3 regions of the Pseudomonas lijiangensis genome follow, and region 1 is predicted to be linked to each of the others. Evidence: predicted binding sites of a transcription regulator. Region 1 holds the regulator's gene; each other region holds the start of a gene.
The links. The regulator sigma-54, encoded in region 1, starts transcription at its own class of promoters, with help from an activator protein. The targets are predictions, from matches to a motif close to ANTGGCATNNANNTTGCTNT.

Region 1 (5,164 bases):
ATCTGGCGCAGCAGCTCCAGGTGTTCATCGGTGGCCGCTTCCGGGACGAGCAGGACAAACAGCAGGTCGACCGGGGCACCATCGATGGCGTCGAAATCGATAGGCGATTCCAGGCGCATGACTGCGCTCACAGGTGTTTCACACCCTGCAAGGCGGCAATGGGGGATGGCAATGCCGTTGCCAAAACCGGTAGATCCCAGTTTTTCGCGGGCAACAAGGCTTTCAAACACACTTTGCTGGTCCATGCTCGGTACTTCTCGACCGATCAGGTTGGCAATTTGTTCGAGTACGCGTTTTTTACTGCCGCCCGACACGTTCACGCATGAACGGCCGGGGGTCAGGATGTTTTCAAGTCGGATCATTGGAATGAGTGTCAGCGAGCTGTCGCACCTTTAAGGATGTTCTGCTGCTTCTCCTTATGCTTGAGCAATTGTCTGTCGAGCTTATCAGTGAGAAGGTCGATGGCCGCGTACATGTCGTCATGTTCGGCGTTGGCTACGACCTCTCCACCATGGATGTGCAGTGTGGCTTCGATCTTCTGTTTGAGCTTCTCGACCGCCAGGGTGACCTGCACGTTAGTAATCTTGTCAAAATGCCCTTCGAGCTTCTTGAGCTTGAGCTCAACGTATTCGCGAAGGGGCTTGGTCACTTCCAGTTGGTGTCCACTGATATTGACTTGCATACAGCTTTCTCCTTTGCCAGTGCATATAGAAGCAGGAGTTCATTCCTGCCGCTGGAACGCTGTGGCTCTGCCTGCATCACATCAGTCGCTTGCGTTCACTCGAAGGTGCGATTCCGAGCGACTCGCGGTACTTGGCAACTGTGCGACGGGCTACTTGAATGCCTTGTGCCTCCAGTAAACCAGCGATCTTGCTATCACTCAACGGCTTTTTCTGATTTTCCGCTGCAACCAGTTTCTTGATGATTGCGCGAATTGCCGTCGAAGAGCATTCCCCGCCTTCGGAGGTGCTGACGTGGCTGGAAAAGAAGTATTTCAGCTCGTAAATACCCCTTGGGGTATGCATGAACTTCTGGGTGGTCACGCGGGAAATTGTCGACTCGTGCATGCCTACGGCTTCGGCGATGTCATGCAGGACGAGCGGCTTCATGGCTTCGTCGCCATACTCGAGAAAACCGCGCTGATGTTCGACGATCTGGGTGGCAACCTTCATCAGGGTTTCGTTGCGGCTCTGCAGGCTCTTGATGAACCAGCGGGCTTCCTGCAACTGATTGCGCATGAAGGTGTTGTCGGCGCTGGTGTCGGCCCGGCGCACAAAACCGGCATATTGCGGGTTGACCCGCAGGCGCGGCACGGATTCCTGATTCAGCTCCACCAGCCAGCGCTCGTTGTCCTTGCGCACGATCACATCGGGCACGACATATTCGGCTTCGGTGGATTCGATCTGCGAGCCGGGGCGCGGGTTGAGGCTCTGGACCAGTTCGATGACCTGGCGCAGTTCGTCTTCCTTGAGCTTCATGCGACGCATGAGCTGGGTGTAGTCGCGACTGCCCAGCAGGTCGATGTAGTCGGTGACCAGGCGCTGGGCTTCGCTCAGCCAGCGGGTCTTGGCCGGTAGCTGGCGCAATTGCAGCAGCAGGCATTCGCTCAGGTTGCGGGCGCCGATACCGGCAGGTTCGAATTGCTGGATACGGTGCAGAACGGCTTCGATCTCGTCGAGTTCGATATCCAGTTCGGGATCGAAGGCTTCGACGATTTCTTCGAGGGTTTCGTCGAGATAGCCCTGGTTATTGATGCAGTCGATCAGGGTGACGGCAATCAGCCGGTCCTTGTCGGACATCGGCGCCACGTTCAATTGCCACAGCAGATGGCTCTGCAGGCTTTCGCCAGCGGACGTGCGGGTGGTGAAGTCCCATTCGTCGTCATCGTTGCTGGGCAGGCTGCTGGCGCTGGTCTGGTAGACATCTTCCCAGGCGGTATCGACGGGCAATTCGTTTGGAATGCGCTCGTTCCATTCGCCCTCTTCCAGGTTGTCCACAGTGGGTGCGGATTCCTGATAGCTGGGTTCCTGGATCTCGGTATTGGGCTTTTGCTCGATGTTGTCGGCCAGAGGGTCGGAGTTGTCGAAGTCTTCGCCTTCCTCCTGGCGTTCCAGCATAGGGTTGGATTCCAGTGCTTCCTGAATCTCTTGCTGGAGGTCCAGGGTCGATAACTGGAGCAAGCGGATAGCCTGTTGCAGCTGCGGTGTCATCGTCAGCTGCTGGCCCATTCTCAAGACTAGCGATGGTTTCATGGCAGGGGCTAAACACCTTATTCGCCGGCGCACATGCGCCATCCACTACAGGGCGCCGAAGCGCCAACTTAAGCAAGTTATATGCCTGAATCTGAAGTGTTTGCCTAGAGCATCATGACAAAAAATGCATTGTCAACAGGATGCTTAGGCAAAGCTCGCATCAAGAGAGCTCACACAGGATCGACTACAGGCGGAACTCGTGGCCGAGGTAGACCTCTTTCACCAGCTGGTTGGCCAGAATGGTTTCCGAGTCGCCTTCGGCAATCAATTGCCCGTCGTTCACGATGTAGGCGGTTTCGCAGATATCCAGGGTTTCGCGCACGTTGTGATCGGTGATCAGCACGCCGATGCCCTTGGCTTTGAGGTGATGAATGATCTGTTTGATATCGCCCACCGAGATGGGGTCTACACCTGCGAAAGGTTCGTCGAGCAGGATGAACTTGGGTGCGGTGGCCAGTGCCCGGGCAATTTCCACGCGGCGGCGCTCACCACCCGAAAGGCTCATGCCCAGGTTGTCGCGGATGTGGGTGATGTGGAATTCCTGAAGCAGGCTTTCCAGCTCCTTGCGACGTGCGGCTGAGTCGAGTTCCTTGCGGGTCTCGAGGATGGCCATGATGTTGTCGGACACGGACAGCTTGCGGAAGATCGAGGCTTCCTGAGGCAGATAGCCAATGCCTGCGCGGGCGCGGCCGTGCATCGGCTGGTGGCTGACATCGAGGTCATCGATCAGGACGCGGCCCTGATCGGCCTGTACCAGACCGACGATCATGTAGAAGCAGGTCGTCTTGCCGGCGCCGTTGGGGCCGAGCAAGCCTACGATCTGACCGCTGTCGATGGACAGGCTTACGTCGCGTACGACCTGACGACTCTTGTAGCTTTTAGCCAGATGCTGGGCTTTAAGCGTCGCCATTTACTGGGCCTTCTGCTGTTCGGTTTTCTTTTTAGGCTGGATGACCATGTCGATCCGTGGGCGCGGTGCAGTCACTTTAGCGCCGCCATTGGCGCGACCTGCGGTGACGACCTGCTTCACAGTGTCATAGACGATCTTCTCGCCTTCGGAGGTGTTGCCGTCGTTGATGACCTTGGCCTTGTCGATCAGTACGATGCGGTCCTGTGCCGCGTAATACTGGATGGTGACGCCATAGGCCTGCACGATCGGCTTGTCTACCGAGGGTTTCTGCTCGTAATAGGCCAGGTTGCCGACGGAGGTGAATACGTCGACTTCGCCCTGTGCGTTACGAGTGATGGTCACGGTATTACCGGTGATCTTCATCGAACCCTGAGTGATGATCACGTTGCCCTTGTAGGTGGCAACGCCTTTCTTGTCATCGAGCTGCGCATCGTCAGACTGGATGTGGATCGGCTGATCGCGATCGGTTGGCAGGGACCAGGCGCTCGCGCTTCCCAGTGCTGCGCCCAGGCCGAGCAAAAAAGGAAGAGTTTTAACGAGACTCATACTGTCCTCTTACGTTGGACAGCAGGTCCATCCTGCCGTCGTTCAAATACGCTTTCATTCCCTTGGCTGTCGTTACACCGCCAGCGGCGTCGATTCTAACCACTTGCTCGGTCTGCGCATATTGCTTCTGTGGGAATACGGTCATACGACTGCTGGTAATGATAGTCGTACGCTGCTTTTCATCGGTACGTGCAACACGTACGGAGTCGATCAGTTCAACTTCGGTGCCGCCCGGCGAAACTTCGCCGCGTTCGCTCTGTACGTGCCACGGGAACAGGGTGCCGCGGTACATGTGCAGGTCGGGTTTGGTCAGCAGGGTGATATCCGTTGCCTTGACGTGTTCGACCTTGTCGGCAGTCATGTCGTATTGCATCTTGCCGTCGGGCAGGTACTGCACGCTATGGGCATTGATGGCGTAATAGTCGATGGCGGTGTCGTCGGTGGCGGCGACAGGCTGATCCATGAAGCTTTCCGGGCTGATGTTCCAGTAGCCGACTGCGGCAAGCAGCAGTGCCAGCACCCCGAAGGTCAGGATCGTGCGTATTTTCTTACTGAACATAGAAAAGGCTTCCATAAGGGCGCATGGCGGGCTGCTTCAATGTTACCCGGCGCGCAGGCGACAAGTCTGGCAGATCGTTGCCCTGGCAGGTGATTTGTTCCTGATTCATAAAGAGCAGAAGAGTAGCCATTACATGACACCCGCTCGCAGCAGGTCCTGCAGGTTGAAGGCGCCGGTCGGGCGGTCATCGGCGTCGACGACGATCAGCGCGCCGATCTTGTGATCTTCCATGATTTTCAGGGCTTCGGCGGCGAGCATGTCTGCGCGGGCCGTCTTGCCATGAAGGGTCATGACTTCATCTATGGTGGTTTCGCGAATGTCGATCGGGCGATCCAGGGTGCGGCGCAGGTCGCCGTCGGTGAAGATCCCGGCCAGCTTGCCGTCGGCGTCGACGATTGCGGTCATGCCCAGGCCCTTGCGGGTCATTTCCAGCAGCGCATCGCGTAGCGGGGTGCCGCGCTGAACCTTGGGCAGGGCGTTGCCAGTGTGCATGACGTTCTCGACTTTGAGCAGCAGGCGTCGGCCCAGTGCGCCGCCGGGGTGCGAGAACGCGAAATCTTCTGCGGTGAAGCCGCGAGCTTCGAGCAATGCAACGGCCAGGGCGTCACCCATGACCAGGGCTGCGGTAGTCGAGGACGTGGGCGCCAGGTTCAGCGGGCAGGCTTCGTGTTCCACCTGGACGTTGAGGTTGACGTCGGCCGCCTTGGCCATGACCGACGTCGGGTTGCCCGTCAGGCTGATCATCTTGATACCCAGGCGCTTGATGAGGGGCAGCAGGGTAACGATTTCATTGGTCGTGCCGGAGTTGGACAGGGCCAGAATGATGTCGTCACGGGTAATCATGCCCATGTCGCCATGGCTGGCTTCGGCGGGATGCACGAAATAAGAGGTCGTGCC
Region 2 (5,164 bases), 1.2 Mb from region 1:
TTGTGTAGAAAATACTTTGCTGTAGCTAGCAATTCTGTGTGAGCTGATCAGCTCATCAATCAGCAACGGCCTATACTGGATGTTGTGCGGCATACTCAGACTTCCCTCTCTGCGAGGCGCCTGTATAAAGTTGGGTTGACACGACTGTCAACTGCTCATAGCATTGCTCTACAGGTTGGCAATGAGCTCCAATGAGCGAAAGTTTACGACTCACTGCAAAGACCACGAAACACCTACCCCGGCCTCGAGCCGGGGTTTTCGTTTCTGGACAGTAGTCAATCAGCTGATATCTGAGGCGTTTTCTATGCCCATGCTCACGGCAGCCCCGCCGAGAGTTGTGGAGCCGCGTTTACAGCGACGGTGTCCGTTCTTTTTGCGGATATCCAATGCTTGGCGACGAGGATGCACTGCTCCTGAACCTTTCATCCCCCTCTCGTAAAGTCTTCTGAACACCCAGCTCCCGCACCGGTCACTCTCCATTCAACCCAACCAGAATGGAAACCACGACTTTTGCCAAGAATTCTGACTTCCCAGACCGCAGACGCAAGCAGCAATGCCACTGAACACGACGCCAAGATGTTCGGCTCCCCCAAGGACCGTCTGGATTTCTATCGAAAGGAGATCCAGTACGAAACCACGATCCTGGCCAACCGGACAGATGCCTACCTGACGGCGCAATCCTTTCTGGTGATTGCTTTCGCATCCTGCATGGCGAATCTCAATCCGGAGTGGGGCAAGTTGTTCACGTTATTCGTGCCGCCATTTCTGGCGTTGTTGGGGGCGATGAGTTCGTTGAATGCCTGGCCGGGGATTCGTGCGGCTTACGAGATCATCGATCACTGGCATTACAAGCAAAGCGAGTTGTTGCGCAGTGAGCCGATCATGGGCATCGCGTATGACGAGTCGCCGCTGTTCAACGAGCATGAGTCAACGCACAAGGGTTATCGCAAGGCGCTGCTGTTTTCGATGCGTACGCCCTGGATTTTTGCAGTTTTCTGGATTCTGCTCGGTGGTTGGGCGGTCTTTATTCAGGTTGTGGGGTTTGCGGGTTGATACCCCGATCCTGACCAGCAGCCCCAATCTTCTCTTCCATCTCCGCCACCTTGGCCTCCAGCGCCTCAAGACGAGCGCGCGTACGGGCAAGTACGGCCATCTGGCTGTCGAATTCTTCGCGGCTCACCAGATCCAGTTTGCTGAAGCCGCTTTGCAGCAGGGCTTTGAACTGGGTTTCGAATTCGTTGCGGGGTAGCGGAGTCTCGCCGTTGAACAGGCGGGAGGCGTGGCCACTCAGGGCGTCGAGGAAAGCTTTGGGCGCGAGCATGATGATTTTCCTGTATCAGATGGGCGGCAGTGTAGCACGCAGCATCTATAGTCATTTTCAGGGCACCGGCGATGCACAGTTATTGAGCGTGGGGGCGTGCACGAGTGCACTGTAGTTGTGCGTTGCGTGGTGACCAAAACGGGTCAGATGGCTGAAAAAGTGCTCAAGGCCCTGTATTTGATGAATATTCACGAGATGGCAAGCTTTCTGCTTAATGGCTTGTGACCCATGCACTGATGCAGTCGCTGTGACGAATGCAGTGCGGCAGGCGGAGCGGGGATGTGTTTCGTCAGAAGCGGTTTTCTGGAGTTGGTCGGGCCTTTAACTGGCCGCCGACGCGTTACAAAGCCAGGCACTGCGCTTAGACTTGAGTCGGGTTTGTTTTCCTGGGGCAAGTCCACCAATTCGGGAGAAAGTTTTCATGAAGCTAGTCACTGCCATCATCAAGCCGTTCAAACTGGACGACGTGCGCGAGTCGCTGTCCGAAATCGGCGTGCAGGGCATCACTGTTACCGAGGTCAAAGGTTTCGGTCGCCAAAAGGGACACACCGAGCTGTATCGCGGTGCTGAATACGTAGTCGACTTCCTTCCAAAAGTGAAGATCGACGTCGCTATCGATGACAAGGATCTGGATCGCGTCATCGAGGCCATCACCAAGGCTGCCAACACCGGCAAGATCGGGGACGGCAAAATTTTTGTTGTGAATCTGGAACAGGCTATACGCATCCGTACCGGCGAAACCGATACCGACGCCATTTAAGCCGCCAAACCCCACGCCCCAGGAGTAAACAATATGACTCTGCGTCAATTCGCAGGGCTAGGAGCCCTGTTGTCCCTCGTAACCCCTGGCCTGGCCATGGCGGCGGACGAAGTGGCAGCCCCCGTTCTCAACTCAGGTGACACCGCCTGGATGCTGACAGCCACCGCGCTGGTGCTGTTCATGACCATCCCGGGTCTTGCCCTGTTCTACGGCGGCATGGTCCGCTCCAAAAACATTCTTTCCGTGATGATGCAGTGCTTCGCCATTACCGGTCTGATCAGCATCCTGTGGGTCGTCTACGGCTACAGCCTTGCGTTCGACACCACGGGCATGGAAGCTGGCGTCGTCAACTTCAACTCCTTCTTCGGCGGTCTGGGCAAGGCGTTCCTGGCGGGTATCACGCCTTCGAGCATCACCGGTGCTGCGGCCTTGTTCCCTGAAGCGGTGTTCGTCACCTTCCAGATGACGTTCGCCATCATCACTCCAGCCCTGATCGTCGGTGCTTTCGCAGAACGCATGAAGTTCTCCGCGATGCTGATCTTCATGGGTATCTGGTTCACTCTGGTCTACGCGCCAATCGCCCACATGGTCTGGGGCGGCGTCGGTGGCCTGATGTGGGACTGGGGCGTTCTGGACTTCGCTGGCGGCACTGTCGTGCACATCAACGCCGGTGTTGCTGGTCTGGTTGCCTGTCTGGTGCTGGGCAAGCGTAAAGGCTTCCCGACCACTCCGATGGCTCCGCACAACCTGGGTTACACCCTGATCGGTGCTGCCATGCTGTGGATCGGCTGGTTCGGCTTCAACGCCGGTTCCGCTGCTGCTGCAAACGGCACTGCCGGTATGGCCATGCTGGTTACCCAGATTGCTACCGCTGCTGCTGCACTGGGCTGGATGTTCGCCGAGTGGCTGACGCACGGTAAGCCAAGTGCCCTGGGTATCGCTTCGGGTGTGGTTGCCGGTCTGGTTGCCATTACTCCGGCTGCCGGTACCGCAGGCCCGATGGGTGCCCTGATCATCGGTCTGGCCTCTGGCGTGATCTGCTTCTTCTGCGCTACCAGCCTGAAACGCAAGCTGGGCTACGATGACTCCCTGGATGCATTCGGCGTTCACGGTGTCGGTGGTATCGTCGGCGCGATCCTGACTGGCGTGTTCGCTGCTCCTGCACTGGGCGGTTTCGGTACTGTGACCGACATCGGCGCTCAAGTCTGGATTCAGTTCAAGGGCGTAGCCTTCACCGTCATCTACACCGCAATCGTGACCTACATCATCCTCAAGGTGCTGGACGTTGTCATCGGTCTGCGTGTGACTGACGAAGAAGAGTCTGTGGGTCTGGACCTTGCGCAACACAACGAGCGTGGCTACAACTTGTAATCAACCGTAGCTGCAGAAAAATGCCCGGTCTCCCCGGGCATTTTTTTTATCCTGACTTTGTGAACCATCCGCGCATTAGAGCTTCCATTGTCTGTGTCGTTAGCGATGATTGCGGCTTGTCGTGGCAGTGGCCTTAATGCTGTCATGGGCATGATCGTTAACTTGTGGATCAGCTTGTTTATTGCGCGCTTTGCTTTTTTCTCAGTCGAGTTAGAATGCGCGCCGAACGTGCGGAGAACGGTATGTGGCATCAATCCAGAATCACCCTCCGGGCAAGGCCCCGCGGGTTTCATCTGGTGACGGACGAGATACTTGCAGGTTTGCCTGAACTGCGTGGTTGTCGAGTCGGATTGCTGCATTTGTGGCTGCAACATACCTCGGCCTCGTTGACCGTCAACGAGAATGCCGACCCGGCTGTACGTCGCGATTTCGAACGCTTTTTCAGCCGTCTGGTCCCAGAGGGTACTGCCGGATATGAACATGACGACGAAGGTCCTGACGATTTGCCGGCGCATTTCAAGGCCAGTTTGTTAGGCTGCCAGTTGGTTTTACCGGTAACGGCTGGGCGATTGGCGTTGGGCACCTGGCAAGGTGTTTATCTGGGTGAGCATCGAGATGCTGGCGGTGCTCGCAATGTCCTTGCAACCCTTCAGGGTGAATGGACATGACCGCTGGTTTCAGCGGTGTTGAATTTTTTCCGACAGCCTTCGATTTTCAGGGTTGCTGGGCTATAACTAATCTGCTTTCGCAAGTCATGAGGTAGAACATGAGCGACGACGACAACGATAACGACGATCTGGTAGACGATCTGGAAGGTGAGGAAGACGGCGAGGAGCTTGCTGCTGCTCCTGAAGACGACGCTGCCGACTCTGATGATGGTGCTGAAGTCTCGGCTACACCTGCCAAGGGCAAGTCCAAGGCTGCAGTGTCGGTCGATGAGCTTCCCAGTGTAGAAGCCAAGAACAAAGAGCGTGATGCTCTGGCCCGTGCGATGGAAGAATTCCTCGCCCGTGGTGGCAAGGTGCAGGAAGTGGAGGCCAATGTGGTCGCCGATCCGCCCAAGAAGCCGGACAACAAATACGGTAGCCGCCCTATCTAAGGGGACAATGACCGTATGAGAAAAAGCCCGCTGTCGCTGCGGGCTTTTTCTTGGGCGATGCTTTTTGTAGGAGCGAATTTATTCGCGAATAAGCGGAGCGCCGCCCGATTGCTCCTACAGGCGTTTCAGGATCTCGGGCAACTGGTCCAGGCTGTGGATCTCGGCATCCGGTCTTTTCTCGGACTCCCAGACCTTGCCTTGCGGGTTGTACCAGATGGCGCGCAGGCCGGCGCGCTGGGCGCCTTCGATGTCGTCGCTGGGGTGGTCGCCGATATGGACGGCGCTCCCGGCATCGCTATTGCCACGCTTGAGCGCTTCCAGAAACGGTGCCGGGTCGGGTTTGCCGATGCCCAGGTCTTCGGCGCACAGGGCGAAGGCGAAGTAGTCTGCCAGCCCCAGGCGGCGAACATCGGCATTGCCGTTGGTGATGACGCCCAGGGTGAAGGTCTTGGCGAGGATTTCCAGTGTCGGCTGCACTTGCGGGAATATCTGCACCTGATGCCTGGCATGCAGGAACACTTCAAAACTCTCGTCAGCCAGCTCCTGTGCCTGTGAAGCGTCATAGCCTGCGTCCTGCAGGGCATGAAACAGCACCCGGCGCCTCTGGGCACTG
Region 3 (5,164 bases), 2.6 Mb from region 1:
GGTCGGAAAGCAGCACCGCTTCGTCAACGTCGTGGGTGATCATCAGCACCGTGTTCTGCAATTCGCTCTGGATACGCATCACCTCGTCCTGCAAGTGGGCGCGAGTCAACGCATCCAGTGCGCCAAAGGGCTCGTCCAGCAGCAGGACCTTGGGCTGCATGGCCAGCGCACGGGCGATGCCGACCCGCTGCTTCATGCCGCCGGACACTTCACTCGGGCGCTTGTGCAGGGCATGGCTCATGCTGACCATGTCCAGGTTATAGAGCACCCATTCATGGCGCTCGGCCTTGCTCTTGCTGTGTTTGAACACCTTGTCGACCGCCAGCGCCACGTTCTCGTAGACCGTCAGCCAGGGCAGCAGCGAATGGTTCTGGAACACCAGGCTGCGATCCGGGCCCGGTGTGCGAACCTCCTTGCCATCCAGAATCACCGCACCGCTGGTGGACTCGGTCAGACCGGCCACAATATTCAATACCGTCGATTTGCCGCAGCCCGAGTGGCCGATGATGGAGATGTACTCGCCCCGCGCCACTTCCAGGTTGACACCGGTCAGGACCTGGCTGGAGACGCCGTCACGCTCGAAGGTCTTGCTGACGTTTTCGATGCTCAGATATTTGTCGTGCGCATTCATGTGCTTGCTCCTTAACCGGCCGATGTGCCGCGAGTGACCAGATGACCGATCAGGGCCACCAACCGGTCGAGTAGAAACCCGACGACACCGACATAGATCAGCGCCAGGATGATGTCGCTGATGCGCGAGGCGTTCCACGCATCCCAGATGAAGAAGCCGATACCCACGCCACCGATCAGCATTTCGGCGGCAATGATCGCCAGCCAGGAAAGGCCGACGCCGATACGTAGGCCGGAGAAGATGTACGGCGCAGCAGCAGGCAGCATGATCTTGCAGAAGTACTCCACGCCATTGAGACGCAGGACCTTGGCCACGTTGCGGTAGTCATCGGGAATGTTGCGCACGCCCACCGAGGTATTGATGATGATCGGCCAGATGGCGGTGATGAAAATCACGAAAATCGCCGAAGGATGGCTGTCCTTGAAACCTGCCAGCGACAGCGGCAACCAGGCCAGCGGCGGTACGGTACGCAGGATCTGGAACAGCGGGTCCAGTGCGCGCATGGCCCAGGCCGACTGACCGACCAACACCCCGAGGCTGATCCCGGCGACCACCGCCAGCGTATAGCCGTAAGCGACACGTTGCAGGCTGGCGAGCAGTTGCCAGGCCATGCCCTTGTCATTACCGCCGTTGTCATAGAACGGATGGATGATCAGCTCCCAGGTTTCATGAATGACCTGGGTCGGCGGCGGCAAGGCCGCGCCCTTGCCGCTGCAGAGCATTTGCCACAGCAACAGAAACAGCGCGCCCACCACCAGCGGTGGCAATACACCCTGCACAAGGAACTGACGCAGGTTCTTGATCCGGGCAGGCCAGCGACTGGCAGGCTTGCCGGTGACGCTCACGGGCGTTCCCGCGGCCTTGAAGCTTTTACTTTCAGCGTTCATCGATTTCTCCCAAGCGAGTGGCCACTATCAGGACAGAGCCTTGATGGTCTGGCTGTCCAGATAGGCCTGCGGGTTTTGCGGATCAAAGGTCTTGCCATCGAAGAACCTCTCGATGCCACGCGAGGTGGAGGCCGGAATCTGTGCCGCCGGTACGTTCAGTTCAGCCGCTGCCTTGCGCCAGATGTCTTCACGGTTGACCTTGTCCACCAGCGCCTGGCTGTCGAAACCCTGCGGCAGGTAGCCCCAGCGTTTGTTCTCGGTGAGGAACCACAGGTCATGGCTCTTGAACGGGTAGGACGCGAACTCGTTCCAGTAGCGCATCAGGAACGGGCTGTTTTCCACGACCTTGCCGGTGCCGTAATCGAAGTTGCCTTTCATGCGTTGCACGATGTCGTCGTAAGGAGCGTTGATCCAGCGGCGCTTGGCGCAGATTTGCGCGACCTCTTCCTTGTTTTCCGGCTGATCGCAGAACATCTGCGCTTCCATCACGGCCTTGAGCAACGCCTTGGCCGCGTTGGGATTGGCGTCTACATAGTCGGCACGCAACGCCAGGGCTTTTTCCGGGTGGTTATTCCAGATTTCGCTGGTGGTGTTGGCGGTGTAGCCGATCTTCTGATTGACCAGTTGCCCGTTCCACGGCTCGCCCACACAGAAGCTGTCCATGCTGCCGACCTTCATGTTGGCGACCATTTGCGGTGGCGGCACGACGATGGTCGACAGGTCCTTGTTCGGATCGATGCCACCGGCCGCCAGCCAGTAGCGCATCCACAGGTCATGGGTGCCGCCAGGGAAAGTCATTGCGGCGTTGATGCTCTTGCCGGCTGTCTTCTTGGCAGCCAGTGCGGTCTTGAAAGGCGCCGAGTCGAGGCCCAGTTTCAGGTCAGCGTATTCGTTGCCCACGGAAATGCACTGGCCACCCACGTTCAGGCGCGCCAGGATGTACATCGGCACCGGCCTGTTATTGGGGGTGATCTTGCCTGCGGCGATCAGGTAAGGCATGGGCGTCAGGATGTGTGCGCCATCGATGCCATTGCTGGCCGAGCCCAGTACCAGGTTGTCGCGTGTGGTGCCCCAGGACGACTGTTTCAGCACTTCGACACCGGTCATGCCGTACTTGGCGAACAGACCTTTCTCGTCGGCCACGAACAGCGGCGCGGCGTCGGTCAGGGCAATGAACCCCAGCTTGGCACTGGTGGTTTCCAGGCCATCGGTGCCAGCAGCCCAGACCACGGACTGCAAGCCAGGTGGCAGGATACTCAGTGCTGCACCGCCGCCCAGCAAGCCCAGCGACTGTTTGAGGAAAGACCGCCGAGGTGCATTTTCCGGGCTGTCTTGCTCAAGGCTATCTGGCTTATCGTCCATTTCATTCCCCCAAAAACACGCATAAAAAAACGGCGTACACACACTCCTGGCTTTGCCAATGAGCATGTGGACGCCGTTGTCCGGAATTCGCTTATGTGCCGCGGTCTTCGTCTGGAAGCACCCGGCTTGCACAACCTGCAAAGCAGTTTGCATGCCAGCTCTGCAGCAACCACGAATCGCGTGGCTTGTAGCGAAGATGACGTATCTGGCTCGCGGTGCGCCTCAAGATCGTTTCGCACATTACTGGGGCGCGACCTGCGCCGCTTGCCCGGCGCAAGTGCACAAGGGTCAGTGGCGTTTACGTGGCGCCGGACGTGCTGCGGCAAAGGCCAGCAGAGTCTGGGAGACATCGACCATACGCTGGCCACGCTCCATCGCCGACTGGCGCAGACGCTCATAGGCCTGGCCTTCGCTCAATTGATGCTCGTCCATCAACAGACGCTTGGCCCGTTCGATCAGCTTGCGTTCGTTGAGGGCCTGTCGTGCCTCTTCGAGTTCATCATTGGCGCTCAGCAGGCGCTGGGTCTGGGACTGCAACAGATCCAGAACCGAACGCCCAAGGTTCGGCCCCAGGCCATCGGTTGGCGTACTGTCCAGATCAATGGCCTGGACACTGAACAGACGCGCCTGATCGACACTGCCTTCGGCTTCCAGGCTCACCAGACGGGTGAGCAATTGTCGGTGGTTGTCCAGATCGGCACGGGCCTGCTTGATGCTCTCCTGACACTTGACCAGCAGCCCGTCGGCCAGATAGATCTCGATATCGCGCATGGCATCGATGCGCAGGGTGTTGAGGTCGAACCAGACTTCGGAAAGCATCGAGTCGACTTTCTCGTCTTCCGAGGTTTTCAACGCCACGCCACGCAAACGCCCAAGCTGCGCCACGCAATCGCTGCTTTCCTGATTGCGCCACAGGCGTCGTGCATCGTCGTCGGCAAACTGGATGAAGGTCTGGAAGCAACGCTCCTGGCTCTGCACCAGATGCTGAAGCCGGTCATGGGCTGCAGCATCGAAATAGCCCGCCAGAAAACCTCCCACACCACAGGCGCGCTCTTGCCCGGCCAGTTCCTTGCCCTGCATGAAATTGAACATCGCTACCAGCACACGGGTGACCACAGGATCAATCGCTGTGTCGGCGGCCTCGAACACCACCGCCAGCAAGCCACCGATCAGACGGCTCAGCACCATGGTGGCGTCCTGAGGGGTCAGCCGCTGCTCGCGAATACGTCGCCGCAAGCCGGGCAACTCATCCAGGCCATGCATGACATAGGCAATACGGTTGAACAGCCGGGCCCGGTCGGATGCGCTGGCGGCGTCCAGATCGATGCGCTCGAAAGAATCAAGGACCCGGGCTTCAACGGCCTTGGCCTCGGCTGTCAGTACATCGAGCTGGGTCAGGTGATGGGCCTTGCCGCTGCCCAGAAACATATTGGAATAACCACGCTCACGTTGCAGGGCATGCACCAGCTGGCCGACCTGCGTCACCATCTGACAAGTGGAGGCCAATCCTTCCAGGCCTTCCAGTTCGCTGCGGCGCGCAGCCAACATGAAACGCAATGCTGCGGGCATGTTTTTATCAGTCATGGACTAGCTTCACGGTTGGAGATGGGGGTCTCCATGCAAAAGCAGGTCCATGCCTGATTCAATCTGGTGCATGTAATAGGTGTAACGGGAGAAGACTGACACTTACTGTGGGAGGCGGCTTGCCGGCGACGGGGCCGGTGAAGTCAAAGCATTTTTATCGGCTTCACGGTAGATGTCGCCAGCAAGCTGCCTCCCGCCAGTTTCGTTTGCGCCCAATTTATCGGCAGACAGAGCCAATGAATTTGCACACGGCCCCTGTGATTACTGCTTGATGAAGTCCAGCAGATAGCCATTGATCTCATCGATCAATGTCGTGCACATGCCATGGGAGGCACCAGGGATGATCTTCAACACCGAGCCGTGCACCAGTTCTGCGCTTTTCAGGGCCGAAGCGGCAATGGGCACGATCTGGTCGTCATCGCCATGCAGAATCAGGGTGGGAATATCGAACTTCTTCAGGTCTTCGGTGAAATCGGTTTCGGAAAACGCCTTGATGCAATCCAGCTCACCCTTGATAGAGCCCAGCATGCCGATGGCCCAGAACGCATCGATGGTGCCCTGGGAAACCTCGGCGCCCTCGCGATTGAAACCATAGAAAGGTATCGCCAGCTCCTTGAAGAACTGCGAACGATTGGCCGTGACGCTTTCGCGAATGCCATCGAAGACTTCGATAGGCAGCCCGTCGGGATTGGCCTCCGTC

Region 2: glnK (P-II family nitrogen regulator) is a predicted target of sigma-54. The motif match lies at 1,516-1,535, and genes of this name have one in related genera.
Region 3: KQP88_RS09580 (CmpA/NrtA family ABC transporter substrate-binding protein) is a predicted target of sigma-54. The motif match lies at 3,020-3,039, and genes of this name have one in related genera.

The regions. Positions count from the first base shown of each region.
Region 1 is NZ_CP076668.1:4,829,508-4,834,671, reverse strand. It holds gene ptsN (PTS IIA-like nitrogen regulatory protein PtsN) at 1-362, opposite strand, end outside; gene hpf (ribosome hibernation-promoting factor, HPF/YfiA family) at 374-682, opposite strand; gene KQP88_RS20230 (RNA polymerase factor sigma-54) at 759-2,252, opposite strand; gene lptB (LPS export ABC transporter ATP-binding protein) at 2,437-3,162, opposite strand; gene lptA (lipopolysaccharide transport periplasmic protein LptA) at 3,163-3,708, opposite strand; gene lptC (LPS export ABC transporter periplasmic protein LptC) at 3,695-4,267, opposite strand; gene KQP88_RS20210 (KpsF/GutQ family sugar-phosphate isomerase) at 4,397-5,164, opposite strand, start outside.
Region 2 is NZ_CP076668.1:197,050-202,213, forward strand. It holds gene KQP88_RS00905 (hypothetical protein) at 1-93, opposite strand, end outside; gene KQP88_RS00910 (hypothetical protein) at 511-1,053, shown strand; gene KQP88_RS00915 (accessory factor UbiK family protein) at 1,025-1,321, opposite strand; gene glnK (P-II family nitrogen regulator) at 1,743-2,081, shown strand; gene KQP88_RS00925 (ammonium transporter) at 2,115-3,452, shown strand; gene KQP88_RS00930 (secondary thiamine-phosphate synthase enzyme YjbQ) at 3,695-4,120, shown strand; gene sutA (transcriptional regulator SutA) at 4,219-4,551, shown strand; gene KQP88_RS00940 (HAD family hydrolase) at 4,666-5,164, opposite strand, start outside.
Region 3 is NZ_CP076668.1:2,183,782-2,188,945, reverse strand. It holds gene KQP88_RS09590 (ABC transporter ATP-binding protein) at 1-631, opposite strand, end outside; gene ntrB (nitrate ABC transporter permease) at 643-1,518, opposite strand; gene KQP88_RS09580 (CmpA/NrtA family ABC transporter substrate-binding protein) at 1,546-2,880, opposite strand; gene KQP88_RS09575 (nitrate regulatory protein) at 3,169-4,464, opposite strand; gene KQP88_RS09570 (alpha/beta fold hydrolase) at 4,726-5,164, opposite strand, start outside.